One region of the Enterococcus hirae ATCC 9790 genome, then DNA from elsewhere that is predicted to be linked to it. Evidence: riboswitches for the same ligand, from Rfam matches in the RefSeq annotation. Region 1 holds a riboswitch; the other holds the start of a gene.
What was found. A riboswitch is a leader RNA that binds a small molecule or an ion and turns the genes downstream of it on or off. The one in region 1 is predicted to bind magnesium.
Positions count from the first base shown of each region.

Region 2: it holds a riboswitch for magnesium, as region 1 does, so the genes downstream of both, mgtA (magnesium-translocating P-type ATPase) here and EHR_RS12690 (FtsW/RodA/SpoVE family cell cycle protein) in region 1, are expected to answer to the same signal.

Region 1 covers NC_018081.1:2,680,482-2,685,647, reverse strand. Annotated here, with positions in the region: gene EHR_RS12705 (hydroxymethylglutaryl-CoA synthase) at 1-136, opposite strand, end outside; partial or broken gene EHR_RS14725 (hydroxymethylglutaryl-CoA reductase, degradative) at 322-2,762, shown strand; M-box (ykoK) riboswitch at 2,983-3,150, shown strand; gene EHR_RS12690 (FtsW/RodA/SpoVE family cell cycle protein) at 3,432-4,571, shown strand; gene EHR_RS12685 (phosphatase PAP2 family protein) at 4,617-5,166, shown strand, end outside.
Region 2 covers NC_018081.1:255,183-260,348, forward strand. Annotated here, with positions in the region: gene EHR_RS01315 (HAD family hydrolase) at 1-357, opposite strand, end outside; gene mgtA (magnesium-translocating P-type ATPase) at 554-3,202, opposite strand; M-box (ykoK) riboswitch at 3,550-3,724, opposite strand; gene ndk (nucleoside-diphosphate kinase) at 3,944-4,387, shown strand; gene EHR_RS01330 (helix-turn-helix domain-containing protein) at 4,501-5,166, opposite strand, start outside.

The DNA.
Region 1 (5,166 bases):
GGTTGATGGCCATTTGATCTTGGCCAATACCGATATGGTATTTAGCAGGATCATCTCCCCGACGTTCAGCTAACTCTGTCATATCTAAATATAAATTTGGAATAAAAAAGGAAAGACGATCAATCCCTACTTTCATTTCAACACCTCTTTACTCATGATAAAAAAACTTACTTTACTAAAGTATCATAAAAAGATTAAAAGAAATATAAAAAAGCGAATATTTAAGGATTTGTAAAATTTATTCCTAGATTTTTTTGAAGCTGTAGTGAGGTATTTGTTTTTAGCATAAACAATGGTATATTTTTCTAGGAGGTGACTGACTTGAAGGAAGTCGTTATTATAGATGCTGCGAGAACGCCAATTGGAAAGTATCGTGGCAGTTTAAGCAGTTTTTCTGCTGTAGAATTAGGAACAATCATTACAAAAGAACTGTTAGAAAAAACAGGTATCCATAAAGAAAACATCAATCAAGTAATATTTGGAAATGTATTACAAGCGGGGAATGGTCAGAATGTTGCCAGACAAATTTCTGTCAATAGTGGGATCCCTGTTCAGGTTCCTGCCATGACAGTCAACGAAGTATGTGGCTCAGGAATGAAGGCGGTTATTTTGGCTCGCCAATTGATTCAGTTAGGTGAAGCTGATCTAGTAGTCGCAGGAGGCACTGAAAGCATGTCACGTGCGCCACTGCTTCAGCAATATGAAGCAGAAAATGCAACTTATGAAGAGCCGATCTCAAGTATGGTCAATGATGGGCTGACAGATGCGTTCTCAAATGCACATATGGGCTTAACTGCTGAAAAAGTAGCGAACGAATTTTCCGTTACGAGAACAGAACAAGATCAATATGCGCTCAACTCACAAAAAAAAGCAGCTCAAGCTAGTGAAAACGGGGTATTTGAAGCAGAAATTATTCCCGTTACTTTACCTGATCAAAGAATCATGGATAAAGACGAAGCCATCCGAGGGAATAGTACACTGGAAAAATTAGGGACTTTGAAAACTGTTTTTTCCGAAAATGGGACTGTGACAGCAGGGAATGCTTCTCCGTTAAATGATGGAGCATCGGTATTGATTTTAGCTTCAAAAGAATATGCGATCAAACATGGGCTTCCTTATCTTGCAACGATCAAGGCTGTTTCTGAAATTGGGATTGATCCGAGCATTATGGGAATTGCACCTATCTCAGCAATCCAAACATTATTGAAAAAAGCAGAAATTTCTATTGATCAAATCGATCGTTTTGAGATCAACGAAGCATTTGCGGCTTCATCGATCGTGGTCAATCGCAACTTAAAACTAGCTGAAGAAAAAGTCAATGTAGATGGTGGTGCCATCGCACTCGGTCATCCGATTGGTGCAAGTGGTGCTCGTATTTTGACAACATTAAGTTATGGCTTGAAACGAATGAACCAACAATATGGTGTGGCTTCTTTATGTATTGGTGGAGGCTTAGGACTAGCCATGTTACTTGAAGCAAATCTAGAAACGGAACAATCAAGTGACCAAAAAAAAAGTTTTATCAACTGACGCCTGAACAACGTCGGAGTCAGTTGGTTAGTGAAGGAATCATCAGTCAATCACAAGCTGATGAATTAAAAGTAGGAACACTCTCTGAAGAAGTAGCCAATCATTTGATTGAAAATCAAATCAGTCAAGTTGAGATTCCTCTAGGGATTGCACCTAATTTTCAAATCAATGGAATCAAAAGGCAAGTACCGATGGCGACAGAAGAACCGTCTGTAATTGCTGCAGCCAGTAACGGAGCAAAAATATGTGGAGACATTACAGCAATTACACCACAACGCCTGATGCGTGGTCAGATTGTACTATCAGGGGAACTGGATAATCGAGGTATAACTGATGCTGTCATCGCCAGACAAGATGAACTACTAGCATGTGCGAATGCAAGTTATCCCTCGATCGTGAGACGTGGTGGTGGAGTGCAGGAAATCGCAACAAGAAACTTTAAGGGTAATAATTTGGATTACTTATCGATCGATTTCTTGGTTGATGTAAAAGATGCGATGGGAGCTAATATCATCAACGCTATCTTAGAAGGTGTTGCCCAGAAAATACGTTCCTGGTTTCCTAAAGAAGAGATTTTATTTAGTATTTTAAGCAATTTCGCAACAGAATCATTAGTAACAGCTAGTTGTGAGATTCCCTTCGAGCGATTGGGAAAAACGATTGAAGCAGGAAAGAGAATTGCTGAAAAAATCCAACAAGCTTCCGAGTATGCTAAATTAGATGTTTATCGGGCAGCAACACATAATAAAGGGATCATGAATGGCATCGAAGCTGTCATTCTTGCTACTGGAAACGATACGAGAGCTTGTGCAGCTGCCGTTCATGCGTATGCTGCGAAAGATGGTGCTTACCAAGGCCTGTCAGACTGGCAAATGATTGGAGATAAGTTAATTGGACAATTAACGGTACCTTTGGCAGTGGCAACAGTTGGAGGAGCTTCTAGGATTCTTCCAAAAGCAAAGATTGCACTAGACATGTTGAAGATTGAATCAGCAAAAGAATTAGCTCAAATCATTGCTGCCGTCGGTTTAGCACAAAATTTAGCTGCTTTGCGGGCATTAGTGACAGACGGTATCCAAAAGGGGCATATGTCGCTTCAAGCTAGAGCCTTAGCGATCACAGTCGGGGCACAAGGAACTGAAATTGAACAAGTCGCTGAATTTCTAAGAAAAGCCGAAGGAATGAATCAGGACGTAGCTAGAAAATTTTTGATGCAATTACGTAAAAAATAAGTATTTATAAAAAAGAGAGACTGATTGGGATAACAGCAGAATGGATAAAAAGCTACTATATATTTATTATATTTATTCATATTATTCCTAGTCAAAAGCTCTCTTTTTTTGCTAATTGCCGGTAAAATTAAGGAAAAGGTTAAATATGACTAAATTTTTGCGAACTTTCTACGGGATGCTATTGTGAAATTGTTCGTTAAAGGATATACTTTTTTTCAAATTTAATACTTGTTAGGCGAGGCTCCTAAACAAACATAGGCTATTGCGCAGAAACGTCGAAAGACGCCAATGTGTAAAACAGGAATTGTCGAATTAAGGCTCTTCATAAGATAGCTAAGAGAAATCTTTACGTTGTTTAGTGTCAAAACTCACACGATGAGATAGTTGTTGATGTACGCAACTTTAACAAATAAGCCGAAACTTCTAAAAATCTTTGCTGATTTTTGTGAATTTTCGGCTTATTTTTTGGAGTTGGATATTTACACCACTTACTTGAAAATAAATCACAGCACATTTTGATCACGCTACTTTTATTTTTCCTCATGTGAAAGTGACTCCTTTTGCCTAATAGAAAGGATGGCAAAATGGATACTAGTTGATAACGGATGTTTTGATAAGAAGATTAGAGAAATTCTGGTTACGAAAACTTTCGTTTAAGAGGTGTTGTGTGTGAAATCAAAATCATTTGAGTTTAATTATGCGTTATTTTTGCCGATTTTTCTCTTTTATTTATTAAGTATCGGTGTGCAATATGGAGCAGCAGTCTACGACCAAGTTCCTTATAAAACTATTGTTTTAAAACAAGTGATCTTTTGCATTGCTTCATTAGGACTTTTGTTACTGACACAAAAAATCAAGACAGCGTTATTGTTACGATTGTCTCCTTATTTTTATGCCATTTCATTAGCAATTATGAGTTTGCTCTACAAATTTTATGATCCGGTGATGTACCAATTAACCGATACGAAACGTTGGCTGAGGATGGGTAGTTTTACTTTTCAACCTTCTGAATTGGTTAAATTGACTTTTGCATTAGTTCTCGTTTATTTCACCTTGCTTTATGAAAAGAAAGTCAGTGAACGTACCGTGAAAACGGATCTGATCTATGTCTTTCAAGTTCTGTTGATCAGTTTACCAACTTTCTTGTTGATGTATATGCAAAAAGATTTTGGGACAAGTTTGGTATTTATTATTTGTTTGGGGGCTCTGTTCATGATTGCAGGGGTCCATTGGAAGATCTTGGCCGTATGTGCTAGTTTTTTATTTATTATTGGGGTCATATTGATTTGTCTAGTTTTTACGAAATACGGTAATGAGATCCTTTATAGTCTGAACTTTAAGACGTATCAATTAGACCGGGTGAGAGCTTGGATCGATCCTTTTGCTTACAGTCAATCGATCGGATACCAACAATCACAAAGCTTATTGTCTGTTAGTGCAGGTGGATTTAGTGGACGACCAGCTGAAATACCACCAATCTATGTACCGGTACGTGAATCAGATATGGTATTTACTGTAATTGCCGAAACGTTTGGTTTTTTAGGTAGCGTGACCGTCGTTTTTCTATATTTCTATCTTTTCTACCAAGTTATTTACACTGCGATACAGACAAACAATAAAGGAAATCTATATCTAGCGGTAGTACTCGTATTTGGACTATTATTTCAAATCGTAGAAAATATCGGCGCTTCGATTGGTTTACTGCCTTTAACAGGAATTCCTTTGCCTTTTCTAAGTCAAGGAGGAACCTCCTTGTTGATCATGGGAGGCGGATTAGGTATGATTTTAGGTTTTAAAAAAGTAGAATAAGTCATTTGTTTAGTCAGATGAAGTTAGAAAGTAAGTGAAAGTTTTATGAGTGATTATCAACAAAAAGCACTGAAATTATCAATCGTTCCATTATGTCTTTTGATTGGATTGATTTTATGCGTAAAAATCAATCCTCCATGGTTCGAAACACTAGATTTAGCGGTTTATACAAAGATCGATTTACCTAATTTTCCACAACTAACAACGATTGTTCGTTTGTTTGCTAAGTTAGCAACGATTGGTCCGACCTTATGTTTCGCCTTTCTTTTTGCTTTTTATATTTGGAAAAAGAATTACCATTTGTTAGCGATTTGGAATATCTGTAATATCTTTGCGGTTAGTTTTTTTGGGTATATTCTAAAAAAGCTCATTGCACGAATCAGACCTGCCGTTTCACAATTGGAAATACGTACGAGTTACTCGTTTCCTAGTGGACATTCTTTATTATCCTTTGCGCTTTTCCTAACAATTATCTTATCGTTAAGTATTATTTGGAGTCGTCAGGATACCAGAAGAGTTGCTTGGTATTTTATCAGCTATCCATTGCTGATTGCAGCAACTCGATTATATCTAAGAGTCCATTATCCAAGTGATA
Region 2 (5,166 bases), 400 kb from region 1:
TAAGATATCAGTCGCTCTTTTAGTAACTGTCGTTGTCGCTAATCCAAGTCGTAAGTCACGTTTTTTTAATTCAGTTAAAACTTCTTTCGCATAGGGTTTTAATTGTATCCCACCGTTATGAAGCTGTTGATAAAAATATTCTTCACGCTTAGCACGAACTTCTTGAACTTTTTCAGGGCTTCCAGCTGCTTTCACTAAGATGTCAAAACTTTGCTTCCAGTTTTTACCTCCCCAAGCATCTACTACTTCTTTTGGAATCGCTAAATCATACTGTTGGAATCCCCATAACCAACCATCACGATAGGTTTTCTCCGTGTCAACTAATAGTCCATCTAAATCAAATATTGCGCCTTTCATTTTTCACTATTCCTTTCAGAAAACAATATCCATAGTTTAGCATGTTTCATTGTTATTTGCACAGAACGAATCATATTTTCCTTTCATAATAAAATGAAAGGTATAGAAAAAAATGAGTCCGAGGCACTTTTGAAGTGCCCCGAACTCATGATTAGAGGTGAGAACGGACGGGTAAACGGTGTTCATTCATCAACCATTACAATAGTTCACCAAATTTTTTAATATAGAATTTTTTGACCATTGTCACTAATGTCAAGTAAGCTAAAATCGTTACGACTAACCAAGTCCAGTAAGTTCCTGGTAACGGCATCAAACCTAGTTCTGCACCAAAGCCTGTAAATGGCAGAATCGAACCTACAACGATTCCTAATGTCGTAATCGTAAACATCGCAAATGTCGCATTGCTTTGAATAAATGGAATCTTTGGTGTCCGTAGTGCGTGTAGGACTAATGTTTGTGACCATAATGATTCAACGAACCAACCTGCATGGAACAACGCAATAAATACGATCTTTTGTTGTGCATCTAATGTATGGAAATCTCCACCTACAACTGCTGGACAAATGATAAAGTACATCAATAAGTAGGTAGTGATATCAAAAATCGAACTCGTAGGTCCAAAATATACCATAAATTTCCCAATGCTTGATGCTTCCCATTTTTTAGGCTCATGTAGATATTCTTTATCCATTTTATCCCATGGAAGTGAGATACAAGACACATCGTAAATCAAATTCAAAAAGAGAATTTGCAGTGGCAACATTGGTAAGAATGGTAAGAATGTGCTAGCAACTAAGACAGAGAACATATTCCCAAAGTTTGAACTTGCAGTTGCCTTGATGTATTTCATGATGTTCCCAAATGTTTCTCGACCAGATAAAAGACCTCTTTCTAAAATCGTTAAATCTTTTTCTAGTAAGATCACATCGGCTGATTCTTTTGCGATATCTACTGCTGTATCAACCGAAATACCGATATCCGCTACTTTCATTGCCGGTGCATCATTGATACCATCACCTAAAAAGCCCACGGTATGGCCATTTTGACGTAAAGCAGTCGTTAAACGAGCCTTTTGTTGAGGATTCAATTTAACAAATACTTCATGATTTTCAGCAACTTGTGCTAATTCGCGATCATCCATTTCTGAAATCTTTTCGCCAGTGATCAATTCATTAATTTCCAGACCCACTTGACGACAAACCGAACGAGTGACTAATTCATTATCACCCGTTAAGACTTTGACTGCGACACCATGATCTTTCAATGCTTTTAGTGCTTGTTTCGTCGTTTCTTTTGGAGGATCAAGGAAAGCAAGGTATCCAATCAATACCATATCTGACTCATCTTTCACTGAAAATTCGCCAACTACGCTTGGGTTTGTTTTTTGGGCCACCCCGATTACACGTAGACCATCTTCATTTAAATCTCTCACTTTTGCAAGAACTGATTCTCTTTTTTCATTGGTTAATGGACTAACGATCCCATCAATGTCGATGTAATTAGAGATACTCAACATCTCTTCGATCGCACCTTTGGTAATCATTTGTGTTTTACCTGCGGTGTCCTCTACAACGACACTCATCCGACGACGTTCAAAGTCAAATGGAATTTCATCCACTTTGCGGTAATTGATTTTATCGGTTGCTAACGTTTGTTTGGCTTCATCAATAATTGCTACATCCAACAGATTTTTTAATCCTGTTTGATAGTAACTATTTAAATACGCATGGCGTAAAACACGATCATCTTCTTTACCAGAACAATCCATGTGGTATTCTAAAATGATTTTATCTTGAGTCAATGTCCCAGTTTTATCCGTACATAACACGTCGATCGCACCAAAGTTTTGGATCGCATTCAAATTTTTGATGACTGTTCCTTTTTTCGCCATCACACTAGCGCCTTTAACTAAGTTCGTAGTAACAATCATTGGTAACATTTCAGGTGTAAGACCGACTGCTACAGATAAACCGAATAGAAAAGCTTCCAGCCAATCCCCTTTAGTCAACCCATTGATAACGATAACTGTTGGTGCCATTAAAGCCATGAATTTGATCAATAACATGGATGTTTTATGAATACCAATTTCAAAGCTTGATTTGATCGGTTTTTCAGAGAGCGTTTGAGCCACATGTCCAAATAATGTTTCATTACCAACAGATACAATAATACCTTCAGCACTCCCGCTGATAACGTTACTTCCCATAAAAGCCAAATTTTCATAACTAGTTTCACTCAAAGTCTCATCATCGTAAACAATCGCTTGCTTTTCGACAGGGTAACTTTCACCAGTTAAGGCAGCTTGTGAAATAAATAAATCTTTGGCTGACAACAGACGCATATCTGCAGGAATCATATCACCTGCTGATAATCGAACAAGGTCTCCACAAACGATTTCTTCCATTGGAATCTCAGTATAATCACCGTTACGTTTAACTGCTGCGGTTACTTTTACCAATGATTTTAATTTTTCTGCGGCTTGGTTAGAGCGAACAGATTGAACCAACGTCATCGTTCCACTGACGATGACCATCGTAAAGATGATAATTACTCCAAATAAATCTTTATCCCCAGGAGCGGCTAACACGTATTCTGTGATAAATGAAATCACTCCGAGTGCAATCAATACCAAGGTGAATGGTGTAATATAAGCTTTTAAAGCTTCTACAATAAAGGGTGTTTTCTTCCCATAAGAGATTGAATTTTCACCATATTTTTCTCTTGATTCTTCAATTTGTTCGTCTTTCATTCCTTGATCAGTCGAATGAAAGAAGTTCAATAATTCTTGTTTTGTCTTTCCTGCAAATGCAGCATACATTTTTTGTGTATCTCTCTTTTTTTCCATCTCATTTTTCTCCTTAGACCCAGTAAATATAAGCAATACTTATTTAAGCTGGGTTATTTTTAGTTAGTTGAGTAATGGAGAAAATGCTGTATTTAAAGGGGCTGAAAACAGATAGATAATAGCCTCAGCCAGCAATTTCTCTCGCATTATTTTCTTCGCAGGACTGTCATCCATTTGTTCTCATCTCCTTTAACTTGATAGAATTGTTCTTGTTTCTCTTTCGTTTTAAAAGCATCAACTTCCCAACGAAACCACCTCCATTTTTTGTTTGTTAGGATTGTTTCAACACAAAAAGACCTTTCATCAAAAATTCAGCGAAAGGTCGAAAAAGCACATAAAAAAAAGCTTCTTTGATCTCATCGTTGAGTTTTGACACTGTACAACGTAAAAAGCAATTCCTTGCTTTTAGCTACCTTATGAAAAGCCTTGTCTCGACAATTCCTGTTCTACCCATTGGCGTCTCTCGACGTTTTTGGGCAGTAGCCTGTGTTTGTATAGGAGCCTCACCTAACAAATCCTATTTAGTTTTCCTTCGTAAATATAACAACTTATGCACCGATTGTCAAACTTATTTTTTGCTTTTTCCAAACATTTATGGTAAATAAATTGTTTTTGATTGATGGGGTTAGAAAATTCTTATTGTACTTAATAGCTCGTATGTTGATCAGCTTTTTCACTTTGATTGTGGGTTTACTCAGACACCAGTATAATAAAGGTATAACAAAAAAAGGGGTGTATCAGATGGAACGTACATTGGTCATTATCAAACCGGATGGTGTCAGACGTCATTTAATTGGGCGGATCATCCAACGATTTGAAGAAAAAGGATTAGCAATTACTGAAATGAAGTTTGCAACAATGACAAAAGAACTCGCACAAGAGCATTATCATCACTTAAGCGGTCGGAGCTTTTTCGATGAATTAATTGATTATATGACCTCGGGACCAGTAGTCTATCTTGTTTTAGCTGGAGAGGATGTCATCGATATCGTCCGTAAGATGGTCGGTGCAACTAAAGCTGTAGATGCTGTTCCTGGAACGATTCGTGGAGATTATGCCTTACCTGGAACTGAAAATATCATTCATGCATCTGATTCAAGAGATGCTGCAACCAATGAAATCAATCGTTTTTTCCCATTATTCGATACAAAAAAGCAAAAATCTGAGATCGTTCATCCTGAATGACCAAACAGATTTGCTCTTACTGATAGTTGAGTGAAAGAGCAGAAAAGTACCTGACAGTTCGTTTAGTCAATGATTATTGCAAGGTCTTTTCTACTCTTATTCACTTGCCTTACTTATTCTTGTTCTATTTTTGCAATCTGTTCAAACAACATCATTTTTTTCTCTTCTTCTTTTATCACTTCCAAAAGTTTCTCTTCAAGACGTTTGCGCTCTTTCTTGCCTAGGGTATATTCGATGACCGTAAAAAAAGTATTCAACTCTTTTGAAAGTGGTTCACCTAAGGCTTGTGCAATCAGCTTTCTGTAGTATTCTGTCATCAAACTTTCATAAATGATTGTTGATTTTTCTTTGTGTGCCAAACTGCGAGACATATCGAGGTTGATACTACGCGCTTTTTTGAAACGTTTTTTATCGATATAATAAAGTGTGAGATTCATTAAAAATGTAAATAAATAGTCTTCATTCAAAGAATCGGTCATTTGTCGCATTCTTTTTTTGATTTTCAAGTAATGATTGTCTAGAAATGAATCACTGAAAATATAGGGATACTTGGAAAGAATGTCTAACTCAAAATGACCATATTCCCTGATTTTCATAAAGTATTCTTCAATCGTACGACACTCATATCCTAGAAATTCTAATTGCAACTCCATTTTTCCATTCGTCTGCCAAAACATCTGTAGATTTAACATTAAATAGTATAAATCAGCTGTTTTTTTATATTGCTTTCGGTTGTTGGCAATTTCCTTATAAGGATCAAAGTTCTCTTCTTGGATTTT